One region of the Shewanella sp. S1-58-MNA-CIBAN-0166 genome, then DNA from elsewhere that is predicted to be linked to it. Evidence: predicted binding sites of a transcription regulator. Region 1 holds the regulator's gene; each other region holds the start of a gene.
The links. Region 1 encodes LexA, which represses DNA repair genes until DNA is damaged. Its sites were predicted from a motif close to TACTGTATNNNNATACAGTA; they were not measured.

Region 1 (10,234 bases):
GTCACTGTGGCTGTTTACTACAATGATTGGGGTAACACGATCCCTATCTTTGCCCAGGGCAATATAGCTTTGGTGTAAAATGTACAGCCGTTCTTGGCATTGCTCATTGCAGGTTTCGGGTAGAAAAAACAGTACTTGCCATGCATGAGGTTTAGGGTTTTCCATGGCTAAGTTGGTGTAGTTTATGTCGGGAGCGATCAGCGCCCCTTTGTTGGTTGCTGCTCCGTTATACAGCTCTAGGCTTAACACTAATTTGGCTAAGGCAACCGGTAAAATAAATACCAGCAGTAAGACCAGTAGTGCTTTATTGCTTTTTTTCGGTAGGGAGTTCATTCCATCTCCTCTTTATCATTTGATATTATTGTTAAGTTAATTATGAACGACGGTGCTTAGCGTCGAAATTGTCGAAATGCTATCCAACTCATTAGTCCTAAAAATACTGCTGCCATGGTGAACCATTGCAAGGCATACCCTTGATGTTTTTGTGCCGACAATGGAATGGGTATCCAAGGTTGAGGCAGGTGATAATTTGGAACATTGTCGGGTTGCAGCACCACAGGCGTCAGTGTATGGCCAAGCATGTCAGTGAGTGCGGGTATATTGATATTTTGAAAACGTACTGGAGCATGAGTATCGGCTAATTGCTCTGGATCTAGTCGGTCACTTAATGGGTTGGGTTGTTTTTGATAAACTCGGCCAAACAGTGTGTAGTAATTTGTTTTTAAGGGGGTTAGTTCAGGTAAAATTCGACGGTCTTTGTTTGCAGGCACAAAGCCTAGCTCGACCATTATCCAAGGTTGTTCAGGGGTTATTTCAAAAATTTGATACGCTAAATATCCTACTTGACCCTGAAACACTTGATTGTCTAATAACAGCATCATGTTATTGACGGGTTTAGCTGAGATCTTCAGACGATAACCCGTGAGTAATCTCGTCTCCGGTTGAGAGCTTGTTGAGGCTTCTGACGTTTCAACTATTGTCAACATTTCCTCATAAGTGAGTGCTTGTTGCTGTTGGCGCTGGATAAGTGTGCTTTGCCACTCTTGTTTAAAGGTTGCTCGTGATAACTGCCATAATCCTAACTTGACCAACAAGCTAAACACGACCAAAGTAATGATTACGAATAATACCCGAGACACCCCCACACTTTTAAAAGGATTGCCTGTGACAACACCTTTCATCGTTAAGTTAGTTTTAGTCTCGTTGCTTGTATTCATATTATTTAACTTAGGTAGGGCCTTATTTATTATGGTTAAGGGCGAGCATCAACAATCAATGAGTCGTTTTCTCGGCCGGCGCGTATTGTTTTCTGTTGTCGTTATAATGGTATTGCTGGTGGCTTTGGGGCTTGGTTACATTCAACCTAACCCCAGACCTTATTAGTCGTTAATACGTGGTTTTATAGTACGTATACGAAAATGAATAAACATAACCACACCACATCAACGAAGTGCCAATACCAACTCCCAGCTTGAAAAGCGAAATGCTTGTCGGGGCTAAAGTGGCCCTTTACAATTCTGAGTAATAAAATAATCAAGAACAGGGTGCCAATCGTTACGTGCATGCCGTGAAAACCGGTTAACAAAAAGAAGGTGTTGCCGTAGACACCAGAAGAGAGCGTAAGCCCCATTTCTTGGTATGCATGGCTATATTCTTCAACCTGTAAACTGAGAAACGCAATACCCAGAATTACCGTCAACGCTAACCAGATTATCAAAGGTTTACGATTGGCTTTTTCGAGATTGGTATGAGCAAAGTGCAAGGTAACCGACGAGGTTAGCAGTATAATAGTGTTAATTAACGGCAAACCCGTCCATGGCATGGCTTCTGTTGCGGTGCCATCAGGTGTTTTAACCAATGGCCACATAGCTTCAAATGCAGGCCACAACACTTCATGGGTCATGGCATTGTTAGATGCGCCACCAAGCCAAGGTACTGAAATCATTCGGGCATAAAATAGCGCGCCGAAAAATGCCCCAAAAAACATAATCTCTGAAAAAATAAACCAACTCATTCCCTGCCTAAATGAACGATCCATTTGCGGTGAATACAGTCCAGCCATGGATTCATCAATAACGGTCTTAAACCAGCCAAAAATCATAAAGATAATCACGGCCAAGCCGGTTATTAAAATGTAACCGCCAGAGGTTTTTTCAGTGGTTAATTGTTGTACATAATTACCTGCGCCAAACGCAATTAAAAATAAACCGATAGCACCGATTATTGGCCAAGCACTTTGGGTTGGCACATAATAAGTTTGATACTTTGTTGTCATTTTGCTGCTCCTTGCTCCATGACGATCGCCTGTCTATCGGTGATGTCATAAAGGGTATAAGAGAGAGTCAATGTGTTAATGGACGCTGGTAAATCAGGGTCCACGTAAAAAATCAGTGGTAGTTCTGCTGTTGCTGCTGCAGCCAAAGGTTGTTGATTAAAGCAAAAACATTCCGTTTTATTGAAGTATGCCGCCCCTTGCCCTGGCGATACCGAAGGTATTGCTTGGCCTACCGTGTCACGTGTCGATAGGTTTTTAACCAAAAATTGTGCGTGAGTGAGCTCCCCAGGATGTACGCTTATTTGGTTAACTTTAGGGCTAAATTCCCATGGCATACCTGATTGAACTTGAGTCACAAATTCAATGGTTACGGTCCGGTTTTTATCAACCACCACCGCTTCATAACTACTGGCGCTATTTTGGGGTTTGCCATTAATCCCCAATGTATCGCAGAGCACGTCATAAAGCGGTACCAGCGCAAAACCAAACCCAAACATACCAATTGACCCGGCAATCAGGATGATTAATAGCTTACGATTTGATTTTGTTGGCTGTGTCATCTCATTTAATCTCCGGTGGAGTGGTAAACGAGTGATATGGCGCAGGGCTGGCAATCGACCATTCCAAGCCTTCGGCTGCTTCCCAAGGATTATCTCCAGCGGGTTTGCCACCCTTGATACATTTGAGAACTACAACAAGGAAAATTAGCTGAGATAAACCAAATGCAAAGCCACCAATCGACACAATTTGATTCACATCGGCAAACTGTACCGCGTAGTCGGGAACCCGACGCGGCATACCTGCTAAGCCTAGAAAGTGCATTGGGAAAAACAACACGTTGACGGATATTACCGAACACCAAAAGTGCCACTTACCTAAAGTTTCGTTATACATATGGCCGGTCCATTTAGGCAGCCAATAGTAAGCCGCCGCCATAATGGAGAATATCGCCCCAGTCACCAGTACATAATGGAAGTGAGCCACGACAAAGTAAGTGTCGTGGTATTGGAAATCAGCAGGGGTAATTGCCAACATCAAGCCCGAAAAGCCACCAATGGTAAACAGGATGATAAATGCCACTGCAAACAGCATTGGAGTTTCAAATGTCATTGAACCGCGCCACATAGTGGCGACCCAATTAAACACTTTCACCCCGGTTGGAATGGCAATCAACATGGTGCAATACATGAAAAACAATTCGGCAAAAACAGGCATACCAGTAGTAAACATGTGATGTGCCCATACCAAAAATGACAGAATGGCAATACTGGCAGTGGCGTAAACCATCGAGGAGTAACCAAACAGCTTTTTACGGCTAAAGGTTGGTACTATCGCGGAGATAATACCGAAGGACGGTAAAATCATGATGTAAACTTCGGGATGGCCAAAGAACCAGAAAATATGCTGGAACATCACCGGATCGCCACCACCTGCAGCATCAAAAAAGCTAGTACCAAAAAACTTATCGGTTAATACCATGGTGACCGCACCTGCGAGCACCGGCATTACCGCAATCAGTAAAAATGCGGTAATGAGCCAAGTCCACACAAACAAAGGTAACTTCATCCAGGTCATGCCAGGAGCTCGCAAGTTTACAATGGTTACAATGACGTTAATTGCACCCATTATCGAACTTATTCCCATTATGTGAATGGAAAAAACAAATAGGGCGGTACTGTCAGGACTATAGGTGGTTGAGAGCGGAGCATAGAATGTCCAGCCAAAGTTAGGGCCGCCGCCTTCCATAAAGAGTGAACCTAATAAAATGGTAAAGGCGAAGGGTAAAATCCAAAAACTCCAGTTGTTCATTCGCGGTAGTGCCATATCTGGGGCACCAATCATCATTGGAATTAACCAGTTTGCTAACCCGGTAAAAGCGGGCATCACCGCCCCAAACACCATGATGAGGCCATGAACTGTTGTCATCTGATTAAAAAAGTTAGGTTCTACTAGCTGTAATCCAGGCTGAAATAATTCAGCTCGAATCACCATTGCCATCGCACCGCCAGTAAGAAACATAATGAAACTAAACCATAAATACAGCGAGCCGATATCTTTATGGTTAGTGGTGAGTAGCCAGCGCATTAGCCCCTTCGGAGCGCCGTGATGATGATCATCATGAGCGGTAGCCAGTGTATCGTGCGTTGTTGTGCTCATTGTTTTCCCCTACTGTCCATGGCTAGCGACATCGGCAGGTTGCACCGCTTCGCCAGAATTATTGCCCCACGCATTGCGCTCATAAGTAATCACAGCCGCCATCTTTTGCGGGCTAAGTTGACTACTAAATGCCTGCATTGCGGTACCTGGTTTTCCGTGCATAACGATATCGATATGTCCGCTAACCGGTCCAGTAACAACAGGGCTGCCAATAAGTGAAGGGAAAGCGCCTGGTAAACCAGCGCCAGTGGCTTGGTGACATGCAGCACATGTCGTAGCATAAACCTGCTCACCTTCAGCAATTAATTGCTCCAAGGTTAACGTGGGCAGATCCTCTGGTACAACAGCTTCTGCTACGGCTTCGACAGCTTGATTGGCTTTTTCGGTAACCGCATCGGTAATGTCAGTTGTCGTTGCTGCAATAGTATTTGCTGCATCGGTTACTGCTTTACTTGGTTCGGTGCTTGCCTCGTTACTGCCTAAAAAGTTTCCTATATCAGCAGCTTGAACTACATCACCGCTATTATTGCCCCACGCATTACGCTCAAAGGTAATGACTGCGGCAATTTCTTGGGCGCTAAGTTGCTTTGCAAAGGCTTGCATTGCAGTACCTGGTTTACCGTTTAAGACGATATTCAGGTGATCGTTAACAGGGCCTTTTATGATAGGGCTGCCAATTAATGATGGGAATACACCAGGAAGACCCGCACCATTGGGTTGATGACAAGCGGCGCACCTAGCAATATAGATTTGCTCACCTTGTGAGGTTAGCTCCTCAAGAGACAAGGTTTTAGACATTGATGCCGCAGCGGCTGTAGCTGCATTGCTTGCTAGTTTTTTTTGCTCTACTAACCAATTATCAAAATCGGCCTCCGATAATGCTTGCACCACAATCGGCATGAAACCATGGTCTTTACCGCATAGCTCGGCACATTGGCCGCGATACGTTCCAGGCTTATCAATACGAGTCCAGGCTTCGTTGATAAAGCCTGGATTGGCATCTTTTTTAACGGCAAACGCGGGCACCCACCATGAATGGATAACATCATCAGATGTCATCAAGAAGCGCACTTTTTGGTTAATGGGCAGTACTAATGGCTTATCGACTTCAAGGAGGTAATGCTCGCCTTTGGCCTCACTGCCATCAATTTGTGCTCTGGGAGTGGATAATGTGCTGTAAAATTCGATGTCTTTATCAAAATAGCTGTAATGCCACTTCCACTGCGACCCGGTAATTTTTATGGTGAGATCAGCATCACTGGGATCTTCCATAGCAATCAAGGTTTTGGTGGCTGGAATAGCCATGCCGATTAAGATGATGAAAGGGATGACGGTCCAAGCAATTTCCACTTTGGTACTTTCGTGAAAATTGGCCGCGACAGCGCCTTTTGATTTGCGGTGATAAATCATTGAGTAAATCATGATCCCAAACACCACTAACCCAATTGCACAACAGATGTAAAGAATCGTCATGTGGAGGTCATAAACCTTGCCACTGATATCTGTCACGCCTTGAGTCATGTTGAGGGGCATTTCTGATGCCCCAAGCGGAAGTGCTACAAACACCACCAGTAAACAATACAACCATTGCTTCACAAGACTACTCCTCTGCTAATTGCAAATAGCAACTACAAAGAAGAGTCACACAGTAATTCTCTGCTCTATGCAAACTCTTCGGTTCCCGAAAAAAGTTTGATGACCTCAAAGTACTTTGGTGGCTGTAAACATACGGTCTACGGTTTTATTGTTAGCTGTGCACCACGCTTGTACCTACTACTGAACTTATCAATTTTGATTTGGCTCATTTGTCTGAAAGTAATCTTGATTACTGCCATTCACGTCCAATTAAAGATAAAAAATGTTTCATCCTTGTTAACCACATTACTTGTAGATTAAACATTGATCAAGATCACTTTGTTGGCTAATAGGCTGAAAAAAGATGAAAAAAACCCCTGAATTCAATACAGGGCTTGGTAATGAAGGGTTCGTGCTTAGTGAAATGAGCAAAAATTACTTGTTCCATTTGTTAAAGTAGGGCTAACAAGTTGATGTTTGTGAGGTAAGTGAGCATTCACATCTTCAATTACCACCCCTAATGCACGTGCACTTTTGGCGACAATTTCTAAACGGCGACTATCGCGAGCATCAAGTGAGCTTGTCCAAGTTACTACTGCGCTCGATGTACCGCTAGTGAGCGCTTTCTCCATGGCCCATAATGTTTCGACTTCATCTTTGGTGTGCACCAGTAAAATGCGATCCATTCTTACACCAGCACTTGCCAGCATATGTTTATAGCCAATATGGGGCGGGCTAATTAATACAATCCATCTGCCTTGCTGGCTCAATATTGCCAACTGGCTGCACAATTGGCTCAGTTCAGCCTCACCTTGAGTGACAGTTTGTAATGTTTGAATGGTTTGGGTGCCATGCAGTTCTGTTTCAGTTAAATCTACCCATAAGCCCGGGTGGCGTGGCGCGATGCCCATTAGTTTGTTCATAACCAATCTCCATTACGGATAACGCCAACGGCAAGCCCTTCGATGGTTAGGCTTTGGCAACTTAAATCTACTTTTATCGGATTGTAATCTTCATTTTCGGCATGCAGATAAATCACATTACCTTTTTGTTCAAATCGTTTTACGGTGACGTCATCATCAACACGTGCCACAACAACCTGGCCATTACGTGCTTGCTGCATTTTATGTACAGCGAGTAAGTCACCTTCTAAAATGCCGATGTTTTTCATGCTGTCACCACGCACTCGCAATAAAAAATCTGCGGCGGGCTTAAACATGTTTGGATCGACTTGATAGTATTGCTCTACATGCTCTTGGGCCAAAATTGGTTCACCAGCAGCAACCTGTCCAATGAGTGGCAGACCGGTTTCAACCTGTTCTTCATGAGGTAAACGAATGCCTCTTGAGGTACCAGGCATGATCTCGATAAAGCCTTTTTTGGCTAATGCTTTTAAATGCTCTTCGGCGGCATTAGCACTTTTAAAGCCAAGACGATTCGCAATTTCAGCACGAGTGGGTGGCATACCTGTTTCGGCGATATTGTTTTTAATTAAGTCTAAAATTTCTGCTTGGCGCGGCGTTAACGGTCTCATGATAATTCCTGTCTTTTTATACAGTGACTGTCATTATATACAGTGTTTGTGTTCGCGCAAGTATTAACCAACTATTTTTTGTATTTTGTTGATTAAGTATCACTCAACAATATGTTTTAATTAACTATTACTAATGTTCTGTCTTATGTTATTTCTGATAGTGAGAGCTTAAACGTAAAGATAGATCGGTCTGATAGTGTAAGCAGGGTGGTTTCTGGTATCCTATACGACAATATTACAGTGGCTTATGTTGCGAAAATAACCATGTCAAAACCAGATTCAATATTTTTACGAGCATTAAGATGGATTCAAAAGTGGATGGTACAGACCATTGTGGTCCCTCACGATCCTTTTGATGACCTCAATATAGATCCAACTAAACCTTTGGTTTATTTAATGAAAACGGAATCTATTAGCGATATTGCCGCGTTGAGCGAAATCACCGAGGGCTTTGGTCTGCCCAGTCCTTATGAGCCATTACAGCTTGATGGCTTAACCGTGCCTCGTGTGGTCTGTTTAGAGGGCCGCAAACCACTATTTGGTAAACGTGAAAGTGGTGACAAATTCCTTAATTATTTTACCAGCTTATTGTCACTTCATAGTGAGAGCCCTGAATTAGATATACAGTTGGTTCCTGTTTGCCTTTATTGGGGACGTACCCCAGGTAAAGAAGAAGACAGCATGAAAGCTGCAGTATTTGAACGTGAAAACCCTACGTGGTTACGTAAATGGTTAATGATTTTATTTTTAGGACGCCATAATTTCGTCCAGTTTTCTAATGCATTATCGCTTCGTCATATGGCCGATGAACATGGTACTGATAAAAGAATTGCTCACAAATTGACCCGAGTCGCCCGTGTGCATTTCCGCCGTCAACGCAAAGTGATGACGGGGCCACAATTACCGAATCGACAAGCGTTGTTTGCCTCTTTATTAAAATCAGAATCTATCAAAAAAGCCATTGAAGAAGAGTCTGCAAATAAGAAAGTAACAGTCGAGAAAGCGCGTGAAACCGCCATTGAATACCTTGATGAAATTGCCGCCGACTATTCTGATAGTTTGGTGCGTATTGCCGAACGTTTCCTGACTTGGTTATGGAACAAATTATACAGTGGCATCAATATCAAAGGTGCCGAGCAAGTAAGACAGTTACATCATGATGGTCATGAAATTGTTTACGTTCCTTGTCATCGTAGCCATATGGATTACTTGCTACTGTCGTATATTTTGTATTATCAGGGCATGGTTCCGCCGCACATTGCTGCCGGTATTAACCTTAATTTTTGGCCAGCAGGGCCGATGTTCCGCCGTGGTGGGGCATTCTTTATCCGTCGTAGTTTTAATGGTAATAAACTTTATACCGCAGTATTTCGTGAATATTTAGATCAGTTATTTGCTAAGGGTTATGCGGTCGAGTATTTCACTGAAGGCGGTCGTTCGCGTACAGGACGTTTGTTAGCGCCTAAAACCGGTATGTTGGCTATGACAATTAACAGTGTGCTACGTGGGATAGAGCGCCCAGTAACCTTAGTACCCGTGTATTTAGGTTATGACCATGTGATGGAAGTGGCGACGTACCACAAAGAATTAAGCGGTAAGAAAAAGAAAAAAGAATCTGTATGGCAGGTATTTGGTGCTATTCGTAAGTTAGGCAATTTTGGCCAAGGTTATGTGAATTTTGGTGAGCCGATTAATTTACAACAGTTCTTAAATCAGCAGGCGCCAGAGTGGCGTGATGAGCTAGCTAAAGATCCTGACCAAAAACCCTCTTGGTTTACGCCCTCAGTTAATTTGTTAGCTAACCGCGTAATGACTAATATCAATGGAGCTGCCGCAGCCAGTTCAGTAACATTGACTAGTTTAGTGTTATTAGCGTCAGAGCAAAATGCGTTAGAAAGAAGCCAGTTAGAACGTCAGCTTGATTTGTATTTAGCCTTACTTAAAACAGTGCCTTATACCGATTACACCTCTGTGGCCGAAGGTAATGGCAAGTCAATTATTGATCACTGTCTGTCGTTAAATAAGTTTGTTAGTACCAAAGACCTTATTGGTGAAATTATTTCAGTTGATGAAAAAATTGCCATCACCATGAGTTATTACCGTAATAATATTATTCATTTGATGGCGTTGCCGTCATTAATTGCCAGTTGTTTAGTGCATTATGACGTGTGCGATCGCCAGCGAATTCATGGCATTGTAATGGACTTTTATCCATTACTTAAAGCCGAGCTATTTATGAGCATTGATGACGTGCCTCAACATGTGGATAGCATTTTAGATTTCATGGTTGAACAAGGTTTACTGACTGGTAGCGATCAGTTTGAGATAACGCCTCGTCATATTACCCAAGTGTTACTGCTTGCTGAAACTATCAGTGAAACGTTGCAACGTTATGCGATTATCTTCAATTTACTCGCAATAAAACCTGATCTTGAGCGCTCAGAACTGGAACGCGATAGCCATTTGTTAGCCCAACGATTAGGCGCGCTGCATGGCATTACCGCACCAGAATTTTATGACAAAAAATTATATAACACCCTGAGTGTGAAACTGAAAGAATTGGGTTATTTATGCAGCGACGAACATCGTGCTGAAGTGATCAGAATTCGTGATAACGCTAATAAATTACTCAGCTCTTTAGTAAGACAAACCATTGTTGATAGTGTGGAAGCGGAGCACGGACAATAATGGCT
Region 2 (10,234 bases), on a different contig from region 1:
GCAAGTTGTCACCAAAGACCAAGCCATTGTCAGATTAACTGGACCAGAAGTGTTTCATTTTTTAGCTCAAATAGAGGCGGCCAAAAGCCTATACGACCTAGCTAAACAGCGTTATGACCGTAATCTGCCTTTATTAAAAAATGGCAGCATTGGCTCAGATAAGTGGCGCGAGATCAGCCAAGATTACTTTAGTGCTCACCTTGAATACGAACACATGCAGCACTTTATGGAGATGGTGCAAAGCATTGATGCAAATACTGAATCGCTGGTGGTCATGGCTCCTGTGGCGGGCATTGTTAATCTTAATTATCTCAATAGCCCCTACAGTGCTGGGGTGCAATTATTCTCGCTTATTCCTACCGATAGTATTCGGGTGAAAGTCAGTGTGCCTATGAGTCAGTCAACCTCGTTATCTGCGGTGAACATTAATCAATGTCATATTGCCATTGATGAAGTGTCTGCAATTGCTGATGGGGTATTTTTAACTGCTTGGTCTACCCCTGTACCACAAACGTGCAATTTACTCTTAGGGCAACAAATTACTGTGATACCTGAATATCAAAAAGCCGTGTATTTGGTGCCTAAAATTAGTGTGTTCACTTGGCAACAAGATAGCCAGATTTTTACCCAAAAAGACCAAACATTGTCTTCATTGAGTATCGATGTATTAGGCTCTACTGCAGATGATTATATTGTCGCGAGTGATCAAGATTTGAGTCAAATTAAAGTGTTGTCTCAATCTGTCGCGGCAGTGAAAGGTATACTGCTTGGTTTAGGAGGCGAATAATATGCTCGCTTCTGTGATTCGTTTTTCACTAACTCAGCGCTTGTTTGTGTTGATCGTAGCGTTGATTTTAATGTTAGCGGGTACTCGTGCCTGGTTTAATATTCCTCTTGATGCCTTTCCTGATATTTCGCCTACGCAAGTGAAGATTATTTTAAAAGCACCGGGTATGACGCCTGAAGAAATTGAAGCGCAAATTACTGTACCGGTTGAAACAGAGCTTTTAGGGATCCCAAATCAAGCCATTTTACGCTCCACTACTAAGTATGCCATTAGTGATATTACCTTAGATTTTACTGAAGGAACTGATATCTATTGGGCTAGGCAGCAGGTCAGCGAGCGACTAGCGGCGGTATGGGACAGTTTTCCTGAAGGTGTCTCTGGTGGTGTAGCACCGATGAGTACGCCGTTAAGTGAAATCTTTATGTTTACACTTGAAAACCCTAACTTATCGTTAATGGAACGTCGGCAGTTGCTGGAATGGGAAGTCAGACCCTTGCTGCGTACCGTTGCTGGTGTGGCGGATGTGAATATTTTAGGTGGCTATGCCAAAAGTTTTAGTGTTAGTCCTAATCCTTCTGCCATGGCTGCCGCTGGCGTCAGTTTTGCAGATCTGCAACAGGCGATTACTGACAATAATCATAATGAAGGTGCCGGTAAATTAACCATTGGTACTGATACCATTATTGCGCGTTCAGAAGGGCGAGTCGATGATATTGATGAACTAAAACAGTTAGTGATTAAGGCGGATGATGCGCAAGTTTATCGCTTGATAGATTTAGCTGACGTACAGATTGGCCATTTAGCCCGCTATGGCGCGGTATCAAAAGACGGTGAAGAGGCGGCTGAAGCCTTAATTATTGCACTTAAAGATGCCAATACTGCCCAAGTAGTCACCAATATTAAAGCAAAGTTAGCGCAAATTAATACTTCGTTGCCTGAAGGCAGCGAGCTTAACGTTTTTTATGATCGTGCTAATTTAATTAATACCGCGATTGATACCATTTCAAGTGCGTTATTTGAAGCCGTGTTGTTAGTGATTGTATTACTAGCGCTGTTTTTAGGTAATGTCAGGGCCGCTTTAGTTGTGTCATTGTCTTTGCCTCTTGCGGCATTAATGACGTTTTTGATGATGGATTTATTTAATCTGTCAGCAAATTTAATGAGTCTAGGTGGCTTAGTCATCGCGATTGGTATGTTGGTTGATTCATCTGTGGTAGTGGTTGAGAACATGGTCAATCTTATTGCGACTAAGCAACGTTTGCCACGTTTACACCTTATTTATCGTGCGACTAAAGATGTGGCTATTCCAGTTGTATCTGGCACTGTCATTGTGATGATTGTGTTTTCTCCCTTACTGACATTAACCGGCTTAGAGGGCAAATTATTTACGCCCGTGGCTGTCACGATTGTCTTTGCCATGTTATCGGCATTGGTGTTGTCGCTTACGGTTATTCCGGTCATTGCATCTTATCTGGTTAACGAAAAGTCTGCACAAGAGCCTAAAGCGATAGAGAAACTAAAAGCGGCTTATTTGAGCAGTTTAAAAAAGACGTTTACCTATAAAAAGCCGTTTATCATCGTGTCGTTTACGCTATTAGTAGTGAGTTTAGGGCTATTTAGTCTTGTCGGTAAAACCTTTATGCCGACATTGGATGAAGGCGATATTATTTTACAGCTAGAAAAATCACCTTCTATTTCGCTTGAGGCGTCGATTGCTATCGACAAGCAAATTCAAATTACCTTGCTTGAAAAGGTGCCAGAAATTAAACAAATGGTTGCGCGGACCGGTTCTGATGAAATTGGTTTAGATCCTATGGGGCTAAATGAAACCGATGTATTTTTGGAACTCGCACCGCGAGACGAGTGGCGCTTTGCTGACAAGACGCAACTGATTGATGCAATTCGCACTGAACTGCTTAATTTTCCTGGAGTAAATTTTAATTTTACTCAACCTATTCAGATGCGCGTCTCTGAAATGCTTACTGGCAGTATTGGTGATGTGGCCATCAAAGTCTTTGGCACCGATATTGATACACTTGGGCAATTAACGGCCCAAATTGAGCAGCTTGTCAGTGACACCAGTGGCAGTATCGATGTGAAAATGGCCATGATTGAGGGCAGTCCATTTATTAACTTAACCCTAGATAATGAGCTGGCACGTGGCTTTGGCATGAGCACCATGGAGTTTTCGCGGTATTTGAAAAGCCAACTTGAAGGTGTTGTTGTGACCGAAGTGCTGCAAGGTAAAAAGCGTACCCCAGTATTGATCGCCAATAATCAAGGCGGGTTGAGTAGTATTAATGAGCTGCAGAATCAGTTGTTGGTAATGCCTGATCATTCATTAAAACGCCTTACCGATATCGCTAAATTAACCTACAAAGAAGGCCCTATTTTAATTGAACGCGAACAAGGTGATCGTTTCTCGGTGATTACGACTAACGTGCAAGGCCGAGACATAGTCAGTTTTGTTGAAGAACTCAACGCGAAAATTGACGCTGAGGTTAAGTTACCTAGCGGTTACAGTGTCAGTTTTGGTGGCGAGTTTGAAAATCAACAACGTGCCACTAATAACTTATTACTGGTTATTCCCGTCGCCATTGCGCTTATTACTCTCATTTTGTTTACCACTTTTGGTTCGCTTGCTAAAGCGGGCTTGATTTTGGCTAACGTCCCCTTTGCTATGATGGGCGGGATCGTGAGCTTGTATGTTTCGGGCGAGTATTTATCTGTGCCTGCTTCGGTTGGTTTTATTGCATTACTCGGCGTCGCAGTACTTAACGGTGTGGTGATGGTGAGTTATTACGAGCAGACCAAACATATTTTTAGCAGTTTATTGGCGCGAGTCGAGCAAGGTGCAGCAAGACGTTTACGACCTATTTTGATGACCGCCACGACAGCCATGTTTGGCTTGATGCCATTGGTGTTTGCATCGGGCCCTGGTGCTGAAATCCAAAAGCCATTAGCCATTGTTGTTATTGGCGGTTTGCTGACATCAACCATTACAACCCTTTATTTGTTACCAATCCTTTATTACTGGCTGGAGAAACGTCAATGATCACGGAGCAATTGTTAGTGCTGATCGCCCAAAATGATATTAAGGACGACATCGTTGATACCTTGATTGAGCTTGAGTTTTTATCTGGTTTTAGCCTAGGTAATATTTGCGGTTTTAGCCGTGAACACAGCCATTTTAATATCAAAGAGCAAGTTGAAGGCTACAGGGAATTTTGTAAGTTTGAAATTATGCATCCTGTGGATCATCAAGATGCGTTATTAGGTGCCTTGTCTGCGGTTTGTAAACATAATCCGTGTCGATATTGGATTACACCCATCATTCATACAGGCACTTTGTGCTAGCCGCAAAAGAAAAGTACTAAGTCGATAAAGGAAATCGTTGCTGTGTTTGGACCATGCGGTCAGCTCATTAAATTTAGTTATAAGAAAGGATATTGAAATGAGAGTTTATCGTTGCCTAACCATGATCTTTTTCGCTTTGCTGGTATCAAATAATATATATGCTAGTGAGCTTTCTGCGAAGAATAGCGATGTGACGATTGAGTTTACTATCGAGCCTACGCGATCTTTGAAGGTAACGTTTGAAAGTAGTGTGACTTTGCATTCAATAGTCATTAGAAATAATGATGGTTATTTACTTAACTTAGATGTTCAAGTGCCAAAAGATCCTGGGACTATTTTTTATTTTAATCTTCCTAAGTTACCTCCAGCTAAGTATCTTGTTAGATGGAAAAGTCAGCTTAATGGTGGCCCAATAAGCCTTGGTGAAGCAACGTTAACCTTAAATGATGACACCTATCCACGGCCTTCTACTAAAAAACCAAAGTACGATATTTTACATAGAAAACTACATGGGTAGTCATACTGCAATTACGTCATTCCTGAGATGCAGCTGATCGGGAATCCAGCTCTTTATTGCAGGACGAAGTCCGTCCTTGTCATTTGCGGCGTAGCGTCCTTGATACTTTATATACCCAGAAATGGACTGCCAATTGAAGCGTTTTAGGCATTATTTTAAAGCGATGTTTACCTGTTGATACTCTTTTAGTGCTTGAGAGGTGTTTCCTGAACGAGATTGATTGATGCGACTGTAGTGCGCAATCGTTTTAGCTAAATAACGCATAGCAATGTCTTGCTGTACAGCATCACTCGCTTGCCAAATTACACTGCCTATAGGGTCAATGTCTGTAAGCGAATCATTAGCAACATTCGCGGGGAGTTTGGGATCACGTCTGATATAAAGGATTTCGTAGAAACGACGGTTTTCTTCAATCAGTTTTTCGTCAATTAATTCACAATCAAGCTTGATAAGTTGTTGGCGTAACTCATATTGATGATGAACTGGACACAAGATAAAATCGATTTTTCGGTTCGAATATTGCTGGCAAAGTGACCTAACAAACTCGATCACCAAATCTCCACCCACTCCGGCAATAATCACTAAGGGTGTATGCTCATCTTGATCCAAAGGGATCGCTGACACATCAACACAATGTACTTGCCATTTTGGTGGGTTTTGCTGTGGGTAAAAACGTTCGAGCTTGGCGGTTAACTGCTGCATCAATGCTGGCACAATGTCGACAAAATGAATCGTGGCAGCATGTCTGTCAAGCAACGCGGCGCCGAGTAATCCATGGTCGCAACAGCAATCCCAAATATGAGTGTAACCATTGGGGATCATCATGTTGATATGTGCTAAGCGGTGGCCGAGTTTCATCTGTTTGTCGTGTTTTAAAGTGAACTTGCGCATTGTAATGATTTAAGTGACTAAGTGGTTAATTATTTCATATTTGCAGCTTGGCGTATTTAACGCTAATCTATACTGTAAATTTATACAGTTAAGTGGCGCGGTTCATTTCATTGAATATTAGCGACCCACCAGTGGATTATGATTTTATATATTGCTGAAAAACCCAGTCTAGGTCGTGCTATTGCCGATGTTCTGCCAAAACCACATAAAAAAGGTGATGGCTTTATCACAGCCGCTAATGGTGATTGCGTCTCATGGTGTATTGGCCATTTATTAGAGCAAGCCGAACCCGATGCCTATGACGATGCATTTAAGTCGTGGAAACTCGAACACCTTCCCATCGTGCCGCAAACGTGGAAGCTACAACCTAAACCTAAAACGCGCAGCCAACTTACGGTGTTACGAAAATTGGTCAAGCAAGCATCATCGATCATTAATGCTGGCGATCCAGACCGTGAAGGGCAGTTGCTGGTCGATGAAGTGATTTCTTATCTGGGTGTAAAAGGAGACAAACTCAGTCAAGTTCAACGTTTGTTAATCAGTGACTTAAACCCACAAGCGGTAAAACGTGCATTAGGGCAATTACGCAGTAACCGAGAGTTTATTCCATTATCGACTTCTGCATTGGCCCGCAGCCGTGCTGATTGGCTATATGGCATGAACATGACCCGAGCCTACACGATTCAAGGTCGTAAAGTGGGTTACCAAGGTGTGTTGTCGGTTGGCAGAGTGCAAACACCTTTGCTGGGGCTCGTCGTTCGTCGCGATGATGAGATTGCCGATTTCAAACCTAAAGCTTTTTATGAAGTCTTAGCGCATTTACTCACCGACCAACAACAAGCCTTTACTGCCAAATGGCAACCTAGCGAAGCATGTCAGCCATATATGGATGAAGACGGACGAGTATTAGCTAAAGGTTTAGCCGAAAATGTCGTTGCCCGTATCAATGGGAAACCAGCGGAAGTCACTAAAATTGAAGCTAAAGATAAGCGCCAAAACCCACCATTACCTTACAGCTTATCGGCACTGCAAATAGATGCAGCTAAACGTTTTGGCCTGTCAGCGAAAGAAGTACTGGATACTTGCCAAAGTTTGTATGAGCGCCACAAATTGATTACTTATCCGCGCTCAGACAGTCGCTATTTACCTAAAGATCAGCATGCTTTGGCGCCAAAAGTATTGGACGCCGTGCTCAAAGGCGCTTCAGGCTTAATTGAGGGTTGTGAGTCTCCGAATAGTAAACTTAAATCTAAAGCGTGGGATGACACTAAAGTAGATGCTCACCATGCGATAGTGCCAACTGAAAAGGTGGCTAATTTATCGACATTATCAAGCAATGAAGCCAAGTTATATCAACATGTGGCAAGGCAATATTTAGCCCAGTTCTATCCCGCTTATATCTATGCAGAAACCGCAGTTGAAGTGACCATTGCCGGTGGGTTATTTACCACTAAAGCACGTCAAGATAAAACCTTAGGCTGGAAACAACTGTTTAAACGTTCTGCCACTGCAAATCAATCTAGTTCTAATTCAACTAGCAGCGACGACGACAATGAAGACGCGGTACAGTCTTTACCGCCACTGGTTAAAGGTCAAATTTTGCATTGTCAGCGTGGTGAATTACTACAGAAAATGACCCAAGCGCCGAAGCATTTTACCGATGCCACTTTATTAGGTGCAATGACCGGCATTAGCCGTTATGTGACAAACAGCGAGATTAAAAAAATCCTTAAAGAAACCGATGGCTTAGGCACAGAGGCCACACGTGCAGGAATTATTGAATTGCTGTTTAAACGCGGATATTTAATTCGCCAGGGTAAATCGATATTGGCCACCCCTGTGGGTACTGGCTTAATCCGCAGTTTACCCGAATCAGCAACCACGCCCGACATGACCGCATTATGGGAAAACAGCCTCGATGCTATCAGCCAAAAACGCTTAAAGTACGATGCCTTTATGCAGCCATTGTTGAGCCAATTAGATGGTCTTATCACTCAAGCATCGAGTCAATTACCCTCAGCATTACAAGGTGTTGCCAGTACTGCACCAAAACGAAGTTTTAAGAAATCGTATAAAAAGAAGGCTAAAGCGAAAAGCTAAATTGGCAAGAGTTACTTGCATTGCAGTCTAGGTATTTCGGGAATATAGCTGCCTTAACTCACCATTAGGAACTTTGTAAATGTCATTGTGAACTTTTAAACCATTAAGTTCATATAGTAGATATTTACAGACAAACATACTAATAACCTAGGAAAATAAAGGAGAGTGTTATGAAAAGCACACTAGTGTTAACGATATTTGCAGCAAGTTTATTGTCTTATGCATCGAATGCCACCGCAGATAAAACCATTTTAGCTGGCGGATGCTTTTGGTGTATGGAGTCAGATTTTGAAAAACTTGATGGCGTAACCGATGTGATCTCTGGGTTTACTGGCGGAAACATCAAAGACCCTACCTATAATGGCAACCACAGTGGTCATTATGAAGCGGTTGAAATAACATACGATCCTAGCAAAGTGAGCTACACCGAGCTGTTAGAACATTACTGGGTCAACATTGATCCTTTTGATGCAAGCGGACAGTTTTGCGATAAAGGTTCTAGCTATTTAAGTGCGATTTTCGTGGCAAACGACACCGAACGACAAATTGCCCAACAGTCTAAAAAAAAAGTAGAAAAGCAGTTTCCGAATAATAAAGTGGTCACGCCAATTTTAAATGCGTCTACATTTTATCCTATAAAAGGCGATGAAAGTTATCATCAGGATTACTATAAGAACAACCCAATTCGCTATAATGCTTATCGCTGGAATTGTGGCAGAGACCAAAGGTTAAAAGATATTTGGGGAGATAAAGCGACACATTAATTTATTGGTTTTCAATCGAACTCCTGTGAGTTCGATTGATAGTGGCTATGTTTAGCTTATGTTTGACGCCTGTTTACAACATAGCCCTGCGACTAAAAGCTATTCTTGATGAAGTGCAACAGTAATGAAGTTTATTTAGCGCTAATTTATTGTCCGCTAATTGTGATACAGATAACTTATCAATAATGTATTGATTCTATTCAGTCCGGATTAACATCACGGGATTCTATTTTACCCGTATGCGTTTGAACATTTAAAACGAGCATTTAATCCAACACGCTTTTATCGAGTATGCCTTTCTCTATTAGTTGCAGTAAAATACTGCGAGTTTTGTCTTTAAGCATGTCACGCAGTAATCGCGCTGCGGGTGTAATAGATTGTCTGCTAGGAAATACCAACCAGAGTTCAGTGGATTTAACGGGATAGTCCGCCATTATCCTCACTAGGTTATTGGTCAGTAAGTCATGTGACATGTCTAAGCATGACTTAGCTGATATTCCTTTGCCATTAACGCACCAACGTCTAACTAAGTCTGCATCATTGGCAACCCGGTCACCGGATACTTTTACTTTAATACTGTTGTCAGCTTGGGTGAACTCCCAGATGTCGTGAGTTAAGTTTTGTAATTGATATAGCAGGGCATTATGTTCTGCCAATTCTTGTGGATGTGTTGGGGTGCCAAATTTATCAAGGTAAGTTTGTGATGCACAAATGAGCCTTGGCACATTACAAATTTTAAAGCCGTATAAATTAGCATCATTAGGTGAACCATAACGTAAAGCTAAATCGACAGCGTCGCGATAAAAGTCAACGTTGGCATCACTAATGCTGACTCTCAAACTCACTTTTGAATGAGTATCCATAAATTCATCAAGCCAAGGGATTACAATATTACGCCCCAGATCCGATGATATGGCTAAGCGTAAGTCACCATCAATAATGTCCAGCTCACCTTTCATGTTTTGCTTTGCTTGCTCCAGCATTAACATGGCTTGCTCACACTGCGGTATATACTTTTCGCCAGCGCTCGATAAACGAAGTTGCCGGGTGGTGCGAATAAAAAGTTCAACGCCTAAACTGGCTTCAACGCGTTTTAATGCAGCACTAGCGGTGGCGGTGCGCATGTCTAGATTGGTTGCCGCGGCAGTGATGCTGCGAAACTCTGCGACTTTAAGCACCACATAAAGGTCTTCTAATAACATGATTATCCATTTTTAATTGATAATGTTTCAATTATTATGCTGTTTATGGGAGATAAAACAAGCGCTAATATGGCTTCATCAAGTTTGAGCAACCTTATTTTATATATCACAGGAACAATCTTATGAAAGCTATTGGATATAAACAGTCTCTTGACATTTCGAACCCAGAATCATTAATCGATGTGACATTGGATCAACCCATTGCAACAGGCCGTGATTTATTGATTAAAGTGAGTGCCATCGCCGTTAACCCTGCCGATTATAAAGTGCGCTTAAACATGCCACCGGCAGACGGTGAAGTAAAAGTGATTGGTTGGGACGCGGTTGGCGAAGTCATTGCAACGGGTGATAAGGCAAGTCAATTTAAACCGGGTGATGTGGTGTACTATGCTGGTGATATTACTCGCACAGGAAGTAACGCTGAATATCAGTTAGTAGATGAACGCTTAGTGGGCATGAAGCCTAAGAGTTTATCGAATGCAGAAGCTGCTGCACTACCTTTAACGGCGATAACAGCATGGGAATTGTTGTTTGAACATTTATCGATTAAGCAGCAAAGCCCTGGCGCTGTAGAGAAATCAAACGAAGTGATTTTGGTTGTTGGCGCAGCGGGTGG
Region 3 (10,234 bases), on a different contig from region 1:
CTGCTCGAGCATCCCAACCTTCTGTTAATTCAGTACAAACCCAAGCCGTTACTAAACCCTATATTTCGAGTTCGAATAGTTCTATATTAAAAACAATCAAACCTACGGTTGCGCCAAACCCAGTCCCAGCAGTCGTTTCAGTCAGAACGAAAAAAGATCTTGATCACAAAGTGAAGCCTGCGTATTCTGTAACAACTACCCAACAAACAATTAACCAAAGTGCGAGTGGTTCTGTCGCTAATTTGCCACAGCAAGTTCAGCAATGGCACTGGCCAGTTAGAGGCCGAATAGTTGGATATTTTTCGGCATCAGAACAAGGCAATCAAGGTATAAAGATTGCTGGTAATCGCGGCGATATTATTAAAGCCGCAGCAGATGGGAGAGTCGTGTATGCCGGTAATGCACTGCGCGGGTATGGCAACTTAGTTATTATCAAACACAATGATGATTTTTTAAGTGCTTATGCGCATGCCGACACGATATTGGTTAAAGAAAAGCAATATGTGAGTGCAGGACAAACAGTTGCAAAAATGGGCAGTACCGGGACACACCAAGTTATGCTTCACTTTGAAGTACGATTTCATGGTAAGTCTGTCAACCCATTACGATATCTACCTAAACAGTAATTGTTTAGCAACATAAATAACGGAGGATAAGCAAGTGAAGTAGATTAAATACCACAAATTAGGTTTGGGAGAGCAATTATGAGCCGCAAAAATAATACTGCTTCAGCAGAATATCTTGTCGATCTAGCTAAACAACCACCAGAAGTTGCAACCGGTAAACGCGATTTGGTGCAACAACTTGATATTGAAGAAAAAGTCCAAGATGACTTACAAAAAAATTTAGACGCTACTCAATTATATTTAGGTGAAATAGGTTTTTCTCCGCTACTGACAGCAGAGGAAGAAGTGTTTTTTTCACGTAAATCCCTCAAAGGCTGCGAAAAGTCTCGCAACCGCATGATAGAAAGTAACCTCCGTCTTGTTGTTAAAATTTCCAGAAGATATAACAATCGTGGTTTAGCGCTGCTCGATCTGATCGAAGAAGGCAATTTAGGCTTAATTCGAGCGGTTGAAAAGTTTGATCCTGAGCGTGGTTTCCGTTTTTCCACTTATGCAACGTGGTGGATCAGACAAACCATTGAACGGGCGATCATGAACCAGACTCGCACTATCCGTCTACCAATTCATATTGTAAAAGAATTAAATGTGTACTTGCGTACAGCAAGACAGCTTGCCCAAAAACTTGATCACGAACCGACCGCAGAAGAGATCGCCGAAAAGTTAGATGTGTCGACCGGTGATGTTAGCCGTATGCTGAAGTTAAACGAAAGAATTACTTCGGTAGACTCGCCTCTGAGTGGCGATAATGAGAAGGCATTATTAGATGTTATTGCTGATGATGATTCTGTTGGCCCTGATTATCGGGTACAAAATGAAGATTTATCTAATTCGATAGTGGGCTGGTTAAACGAATTAAACACTAAACAACGCGAAGTGTTAGCAAGACGTTTTGGTTTACTCGGATATGAACCTTCAACATTAGAGAATGTCGGTGCCGAAATTGGTTTAACACGTGAGCGTGTACGTCAAATTCAAGTCGAAGCGCTTAAACGCTTAAAAGACTTACTTGGGGCGCAAGGACTGTCGGTTGAAGCATTATTCAGAGATTAATGGACAGTGAACGTTTATTGTGAATATTAGGCGGTTGACTATCATCAACACACAAATGATATGTCATCATTAATGTGTCAATAAGGTCAATTAAGGTATTGCGATATTAGGGTTAAAACCTATATGAGCATTTTAATTTTGCTCATGCGCTTAGGTTTATCCTACTAATCGCCAACTTAATTTAAGCGTTGTGTAGTGGCAACTTGACGATATAACCTAGGTATTATTGATGGTATTTTAATACTGTTAGTTCATTTCATCGTATTTCAGGGGCGTTACTCGTTTGATGTAACACCTAATACGTCATTGAAATGGAAGCCTTTGCAGGCTTCCACAGTTCAACAATTCACTTGGCCAGTTATTTTCGTAGCTCGGTGTTCGTGTGACTTAATCGCTTCAACTCATATAAATAATCTAAAGCCTGTTTAGGTGTCAACTCGTCTGGATTAATTTGGGCTAACTTTTCCAACACGGGTGACGTCTCTGGTATTGGAGGTAATAAGTTCATACTTACTTGAGTTGGGTTCTGTTGAGATAATGTCATATCTCGGTTTTCAAGTTGATGAAGCTTATGTTTTGCCGCTTTAATGACTGATGCAGGCACACCCGCTAGGGCCGCAACTTGTAGGCCATAACTTTTACTTGCCGCACCTTCTTGTACCGAATGCATAAAGGCAATTGTGTCGTCGTGTTCTATTGCATCTAAGTGAACATTAATGACTGACGGTAACAGCTCGGGCAATTGGGTTAACTCAAAATAATGAGTAGCAAATAATGTCAGTGCACTGACGTTTTTGGCTAGATATTCAGCAGCAGACCAAGCGAGCGCTAAACCATCATAAGTCGAGGTGCCGCGACCTATTTCGTCCATCAACACTAAACTGTTTGCAGTAGCATTATGTAAAATATTAGCCGTTTCGGTCATTTCAACCATGAAGGTTGATCGGCCCGATGCCAAATCATCTGATGCACCAATACGGGTGAAAATCCGGTCGATTTCACCAATTTGAGCATGGTCTGCTGGAACGAAACAGCCGATATGTGCCATCAATGTAATGAGTGCTACCTGACGCATATAGGTAGATTTACCGCCCATATTCGGACCTGTGACAATAAGCATTTGGCGCTGCGGTGTTAACGCTACCGGATTAGCAATAAATGCTGCTTGGCTAACTCGTTCAACGACGGGATGGCGGCCCGCTTCAATATTAATACCAATATCGTGGGTCATTTGTGGGCATTGATAATTAAATAATTGTGCTCGTTCGGCAAAGTTACTTAATATATCTAACTCGGCAGCAGCCGTTGCAAACTGCTGTAATTCTTGTAATTTAGGTAACAATAAGTCAAAAAGTTGTTCCCACAGTTGTTTTTCAAGCGCGAGTGCTTTGCCTTGGCTTGAAAGTACTTTTTCTTCGTATTCTTTCAATTCTGGGGTGATATATCGTTCGGTGCCTTTGAGTGTTTGACGACGCTGATAGCTCAGTGGCACTCTATCTGACTGTAAACGGCTAACTTCAATATAGTAACCATGAACTCGGTTATAGCCGACTTTTAAGGTGTTAATCCCCGTTTGTTGTTTCTCACGAGCTTCAAGTTCGACTAAATAATCACTGGCGCCTTCACTCAACTTACGCCATTCATCTAACTCATTATTATAGCCAGTACGGATAACGCCACCATCACGAATTAACATGGGAGGGTTGTCTACAATAGCGCGTTCTAATAAATCATGTTGTTCAGGGAATTCACCCAGTAATTGCACTAACGTATTTAATCGAGGTTGTTGGCATGTTGCTAATGTTTGCTGGATTTCAGGCAGAAGCGTTAGTGCTTGCTTTAAACGTGAAAAGTCACGTGGTCTGGCACTGCGTAGTGCTAAACGAGCCATAATACGTTCGATATCACCTAAGCTTTTTAGTTGCTCATGTAAGGTTTGATATAAGTCTTGTTCAATGAGTTCACTGACTGCGCTATGGCGATATTGAATAGTTTGACGATTGCGTAATGGTTCATGTATCCAGCGTTGTAACATACGGCTACCCATAGGGGTTGCGGTATTATCTAATACCCATGAGAGGGTATTTTCTCGCCCGCCAGATAAATTTTGAGTTAACTCTAAATTACGTCTAGTTGCGGCATCTAAAATAATAGATTCAGATTGATTAAAGCGCACAATCGAGTTGATATGTGGTAACGCCATCTTTTGGGTATCTTTTACATACTGCATTAAACAACCTGCAGCTTGTAACGCCAATCGTGCATCAGTAATACCAAAACCGTGCAAATCTTTGGTGCCAAATTGATTGAGCAGTAAATTAATACACGTGTCGTAATCAAACTCCCACTCTGGGCGACGACGGATGCCTTTCATGTTATTGATTAATAACATGTCAGCAAAATCTTCACTGTAAAGTAACTCTGCTGGATTTGTCCGCTGTAATTCGGCTTCTAAAGCTTCACGAGTGGGTAATTCTGCAACAACAAAACGACCAGACGAAATGTCTAAAGTCGCGTAACCAAAACCGCTTTTACCCTGATACAGTGCTGCCAATAAATTGTCTTGTTTTTCTTGCAGTAGAGCTTCGTCAGTTAAGGTGCCAGGGGTAACAATGCGCACCACTTGGCGCTCAACAGGGCCTTTTGATGTGGCTGGATCACCAATTTGCTCACAAATGGCTACAGACTGACCAATGTTAACTAATTTTGCTAAATAGCCTTCGACAGCGTGATATGGAATGCCTGCCATGGGAATCGGGTCACCGCCGCTTTTTCCACGAGCCGTCAGTGAAATACCCAGCATTTCAGAAGCGCGTTTAGCATCATCGTAAAACAGCTCATAAAAATCACCCATTCGATAAAACAATAACATATCAGGATGGGCCGCTTTTAAGCCCAAATACTGGCGCATCATCGGGGTGTGTTTTTCTAAATCGCTGGTATCAATCACTGTCATTATGAACACTTCACTATTAATCAATCGTAGGACGTAAATCTTATGGGGCTAATCTTAACAATATTTGCCCCCAGCGTATAAATAGATTCAAACAAAAAATTTTATGAGGATAAAATATTGATGTAAATGATCAATTCTCAAAGGTTTAAAAAAAAATCAGCTCAGCACTTGATACTGTATGACTATACAGTATACTGATGAACATATTGAAATGATTCACGTCACTTCACCTAAGTCGAAATAGCATTTTACTAAACGTATTGAATGCCTTAAGAGGGTTTTATAATGAAGGTTGATCCAAATAAAGAGAAAGCACTAGCCGCCGTTTTAAGCCAAATTGAAAAGCAATTTGGTAAAGGCTCAATTATGAAGTTGGGCGAAGATCGCACAATGGATGTTGAAACTATCTCTACCGGTTCGCTTTCATTGGATATCGCACTCGGTGCGGGCGGTTTACCAATGGGACGTATCGTTGAAATTTACGGTCCAGAATCATCAGGTAAAACGACGTTAACTCTTGAAGTGATTGCCGCAGCGCAACGCGAAGGTAAAACTTGTGCGTTTATTGATGCTGAACATGCTCTTGACCCAATTTATGCGAAAAAGTTAGGCGTAGATATTGATAACTTACTTTGTTCACAGCCAGATACAGGCGAACAAGCGTTAGAAATTTGTGATGCGTTAACTCGTTCTGGTGCTGTAGACGTTATTGTGGTCGATTCTGTTGCAGCGTTAACGCCAAAAGCTGAAATTGAAGGTGAAATTGGTGATTCACATATGGGCCTTGCCGCTCGTATGATGAGCCAAGCTATGCGTAAGCTGGCTGGTAATCTTAAGCAATCAAATACTTTGCTTATTTTTATTAACCAAATTCGTATGAAAATTGGTGTGATGTTTGGTAGCCCAGAAACAACTACCGGTGGTAATGCACTAAAGTTCTACGCTTCAGTACGTTTAGATATTCGTCGTACCGGTGCCATTAAAGACGGCGACGAAGTTGTCGGTAATGAAACCCGCGTTAAAGTGGTTAAAAACAAAATTGCGGCTCCATTTAAGCAAGCTGAATTCCAAATCCTTTATGGACAAGGTATTAACCGTACTGGTGAGTTAGTCGATCTAGGTGTTGCGCACAAGTTAGTTGATAAAGCGGGTGCTTGGTATAGCTACAAAGGCGAGAAAATTGGTCAAGGCCGTGCTAATGCAGGTAAATTCTTGACTGAAAACCCCGTCATTGCCAGTGAAATTAATACCACTTTACGTGCGATGTTATTGAATGGTGGTGCTAATGCATCAGATTCTAAAACAGAAAGTGATGAGAATATTGACCTTGAAACGGGTGAAGTATTCTAAGCTAGTCAGTCAGTTACATCTATCGCGGTAGCGCATCTTGCGCGCCGCGAATATTCCTCGCTAAAAGCCCCTGTTGTTTACACCCTAAAAACGATAACCCTAAAAATTATAACGCTAAAAACTGCAACGTTAAAAACTGCAACGTTAAAAACGTTGATATGTGAAAAATCTCTAGTACTCGATTATTGTCAATCTCAGGGTTATTGAGTCATATCCGGTACTCTGCGTTACTTTGAATAATCCCACATAGCTTTAATGCCCATACTTTTAATGATTTAGTTCTGAATTATTTAGCATTTTAAATCACACTATTTGCCAAAAAATCTATTAGTTCTGCAGTTACCTTTTTCAATTGGTTTAAAAGCTAATGTGTTACTCCTAACCACGCTCTTTTTATCGTGATAGCGGAGGTTTATCTGGTTAAATTAGAGGGCATTGAGCTCACTTCAAATGTGGATAACAGACCTAACACTCGACAACAAAGGTTTGTTATTAATCTGCAATCTCAAGCTGACCATTTGCTTACTCACAAGGCAGTCTTACCGCCAGCAACGAGCCAATTGCCTTTTAATTTAACGTCGTTAGTTGGGTAACGGGCTGTTCGGGAGGTGTTTATTACCTCGAGTTGAGCTTAGTTAACCTTAGTCGGTGAGATCGCTTATCAATAACTATTATTATCGGTTTATGCTCAGAGGATAATCGAGCCACTCATCTCGCATGTTGACGTAAATTCAGTATATAATGCTTACATTTACAGGCTTGCATGCCAAGCTCGTTACTTTCGTATTTTCTATATTCAGGGCCATTTCATGTTTCAGACTACAGCAGAGTTAAGAAGCGCTTTTTTAAAGTACTTTGAAGATAACGGACATCAGGTTGTTGATAGCAGCTCGCTTGTTCCCACAAATGACCCAACACTGTTATTCACCAATGCGGGTATGAACCAGTTTAAAGATGTGTTCCTCGGCATGGATAAACGCAATTACACCCGAGCGACAACTTCACAACGTTGTGTGCGCGCAGGTGGCAAACATAACGATTTAGATAACGTGGGTTATACCGCTCGTCACCATACTTTTTTTGAAATGTTAGGCAACTTTAGTTTCGGCGATTATTTCAAAGAAGATGCAATTCGTTTTGCATGGACCTTCCTAACCGAAACACTCAAACTGCCAAAAGAACGCTTATGTGTCACTATTTATGAAACCGATGATGAAGCATATGATCTTTGGACTCAAAAAATAGGCGTGCCAGCTGAAAATATGATCCGTATTGGTGATAACAAAGGTGGGCCTTTTGCGTCAGATAACTTCTGGCAGATGGGTGACACTGGTCCTTGTGGTCCTTGTAGTGAAATTTTCTACGATCATGGTGATCATATTTGGGGTGGCCGTCCTGGCACACCTGAAGAAGACGGTGACCGCTTTATTGAAATTTGGAACATTGTATTTATGCAATACAACCGTCAGGCTGACGGTGAAATGTTGCCATTGCCAAAACCTTCTGTTGATACTGGTATGGGTATTGAGCGTATTGCTGCGATTATGCAAGGCGTGCATTCAAACTACGAAATCGATATTTTTAAACAACTTATTGCCAAAACAGCTGAAATTATCGGTGTAACCGATTTAGAAAATAAATCTCTGCGTGTTATTGCTGACCATATTCGTTCATGTGCATTTTTAATTGCTGATGGTGTTATGCCATCAAATGAAGGTCGTGGTTATGTGTTGCGTCGTATTATTCGTCGTGCAGTTCGTCATGGTAACAAGCTGGGTGCTAATGACGCATTCTTCTACAAACTTGTGCCAACGCTTATAAGCGTAATGGGCGATGCCGCCATTGGTTTAAAACAAACTCAAGCTATTGTTGAAAAAGCCTTAAAAGCGGAAGAAGAGCAGTTTGCTCGCACTCTTGAGCGCGGTTTAGTTATTTTAGACGGCGCGTTAAATAGCTTGCAAGGTGATACTTTAGATGGTGACACCTTATTTAAACTGTATGACACCTATGGTTTTCCTGTCGATTTAACTGCAGATGTTTGTCGTGAACGTGATATTAACGTTGATGAAGCTGGCTTTGAGTCAGCAATGGCTGAACAAAGAAGCCGTGCACAAGCTGCAGGCAACTTTGGCGCTGATTATAATAGCCAATTAATTATCGATGCAGAAACCTCATTTAGCGGTTATACCGAGTTAACTGGTCAGCCAAACGTGATTGCTTTATATGTTGACGGTAAAGCGGTTGATACCGTGATAGCGGGTCAGGATGCTGTCGTAGTATTAGACAACACACCATTTTATGCTGAATCTGGTGGGCAGGTTGGTGATAAAGGCCAGTTGACAGCACAAGGCGTAGTATTTGCCGTTGCCGATACTCAAAAGTTTGGTCCAGCTACCGGTCACCAAGGTCAATTAGCTCAAGGTCAGTTAGTCATAGGCCAGCAATTAACCGCACAAGTGGATAAAAACTTACGTCATCGTACACAATTAAATCATTCTGTTACTCACTTATTGCATGCTGCATTACGTCAAGTGTTAGGCTCACATGTGTCTCAAAAAGGTTCACTTGTTAATCCTGAACGTTTACGTTTTGACTTTGCTCATTTTGAAGCGGTTAAGCCATCAGAATTGAAGGCTGTCGAAGATTTAGTTAATACCCAAATTCGTCGTAACCATGAACTTTGTACCACTGAAATGGGCATTGATGAAGCCAAAGAAAAAGGTGCAATGGCACTATTTGGTGAGAAATACGATGACCAAGTACGTGTTGTCACTATGGGTGATTTCTCTATCGAACTGTGTGGTGGTACTCACGTTGGCCGCACTGGAGATATCGGTTTATTTAAAATCACTTCTGAGAATGGTATTGCTGCCGGTGTGCGTCGTATTGAAGCTGTAACAGGTATTGCTGCAATGGCTTATATTGCTGATCAACAAGCCATGTTAGATGAGGCTGCACAACTACTAAAATCAGATAGTGCTTCGGTAGTCGCTAAGTTAAAAGCTCAGCTAGATAAAGTGAAGCAATTAGAAAAAGATTTATCTCAATTAAAAGATAAGTTAGCTGCTGCGGCCAGTGCTGATATGGCCGGTGATGCAGTAGAAATCAATGGCGTTAAACTTTTAGTTAAACAACTTGATGGTATTGACCCAGGTTCACTACGTGGTTTACAGGATGAGCTGAAGCAAAAGCTAAAGTCTGCGATTATTGTGCTAGGTACTGCTAAAGACGGTAAAGTTAATTTAATTGCTGGAGTCAGCAACGATTTAACCAAGAAGGTCAAAGCGGGTGAGTTAGTCGCAATGGTTGCACAGCATGTTGGCGGTAAGGGCGGTGGTCGTCCTGATATGGCACAAGCTGGCGGTACTCAACCTGAGAATCTAGCCGCAGCATTAGCCCTTGTAGAGCCCTGGGTAAACGAACGTTTAAGTTAATAAAATCTGTAGATTAGCGTTTTTTTGGCAATTGAGTCATAAAGTCTAAGATATGCGACTTTATGACTTGAGTGCTATGAATAGATTTGGCATAGTGAACTAACTTGCTAACAGTAAAAGCGTTTAAAAGGGTTGCTAGCGTTGGGCAATGCTTATTATTGTACTTATATGTAGTACTCTAATGTTGTATTGGTTTTCAATTCCTATCGTTTTTGTTATTGGTTTGCCGTATTGGATTGTTTAGTAACGGAGTCTTATATCGTGAATATGAATAATTTACGGTTGATCCCGTTTTTAAAAGACGACTAATCGTCAAGTTTTATGATTTCCTAAGAGAATTTGCTTTATAAACTGATGTATTCACCAATTGATACTATGATTTTATGTAAAGCAGACCTTATAATGAGCGCATATTACGGACAAAGCGTGTTATGCAGATTGAACTTAAAGGAGCAATCGAATGCTAATTTTGACTCGTCGAGTAGGCGAAACATTAATGATTGGTGATGAAGTCACCGTTACTGTGTTAGGTGTTAAAGGTAATCAGGTACGTATTGGTGTTAACGCACCTAAAGAAGTATCTGTTCACCGTGAAGAGATCTACCAACGTATTCAGTCTGAGAAGTCAGGTACCCCTTCTGAAGGTGGTAATTACTAATTTCGACAGATGATGTCGATATCATTAAAGCCAGCATTTGCTGGCTTTTTTGTTTTTGTTTTTGTATTGCAGTGGCATTACCGCTTTAGTTTAATCAGCCCTTATTCGTTAACCTCTGCTCGGAATTTTCACTGTCATCAAACTGTCCTTTGTTTATGCG

Region 2: the regulator LexA is predicted to act here: its motif matches at 5,623-5,642, upstream of AAEY99_RS14865 (DNA topoisomerase III).
Region 3: the regulator LexA is predicted to act here: its motif matches at 4,805-4,824, upstream of recA (recombinase RecA).

The regions. Positions count from the first base shown of each region.
Region 1 covers NZ_JBEOPN010000001.1:229,510-239,743, reverse strand. The annotation lists gene AAEY99_RS01110 (redox-active disulfide-containing membrane protein) at 1-333, opposite strand, end outside; gene AAEY99_RS01105 (SURF1 family protein) at 390-1,217, opposite strand; gene AAEY99_RS01100 (DUF2909 domain-containing protein) at 1,165-1,383, shown strand; gene AAEY99_RS01095 (cytochrome c oxidase subunit 3) at 1,400-2,275, opposite strand; gene AAEY99_RS01090 (cytochrome c oxidase assembly protein) at 2,272-2,835, opposite strand; gene ctaD (cytochrome c oxidase subunit I) at 2,837-4,432, opposite strand; gene coxB (cytochrome c oxidase subunit II) at 4,442-6,028, opposite strand; gene AAEY99_RS01075 (cell division inhibitor SulA) at 6,424-6,930, opposite strand; gene lexA (transcriptional repressor LexA) at 6,927-7,541, opposite strand; gene plsB (glycerol-3-phosphate 1-O-acyltransferase PlsB) at 7,806-10,229, shown strand; gene mtr (tryptophan permease) at 10,229-10,234, shown strand, end outside.
Region 2 covers NZ_JBEOPN010000024.1:71,525-81,758, reverse strand. The annotation lists gene AAEY99_RS14890 (efflux RND transporter periplasmic adaptor subunit) at 1-787, shown strand, start outside; gene AAEY99_RS14885 (efflux RND transporter permease subunit) at 789-3,842, shown strand; gene AAEY99_RS14880 (DUF3240 family protein) at 3,839-4,144, shown strand; gene AAEY99_RS14875 (hypothetical protein) at 4,242-4,661, shown strand; gene AAEY99_RS14870 (tRNA (adenine(22)-N(1))-methyltransferase) at 4,812-5,519, opposite strand; gene AAEY99_RS14865 (DNA topoisomerase III) at 5,691-7,652, shown strand; gene msrA (peptide-methionine (S)-S-oxide reductase MsrA) at 7,823-8,416, shown strand; gene AAEY99_RS14855 (LysR family transcriptional regulator) at 8,683-9,618, opposite strand; gene AAEY99_RS14850 (zinc-binding alcohol dehydrogenase family protein) at 9,741-10,234, shown strand, end outside.
Region 3 covers NZ_JBEOPN010000004.1:1,290-11,523, reverse strand. The annotation lists gene AAEY99_RS03910 (peptidoglycan DD-metalloendopeptidase family protein) at 1-626, shown strand, start outside; gene rpoS (RNA polymerase sigma factor RpoS) at 705-1,676, shown strand; gene mutS (DNA mismatch repair protein MutS) at 2,035-4,632, opposite strand; gene recA (recombinase RecA) at 4,918-5,982, shown strand; gene alaS (alanine--tRNA ligase) at 6,792-9,416, shown strand; gene csrA (carbon storage regulator CsrA) at 9,877-10,074, shown strand.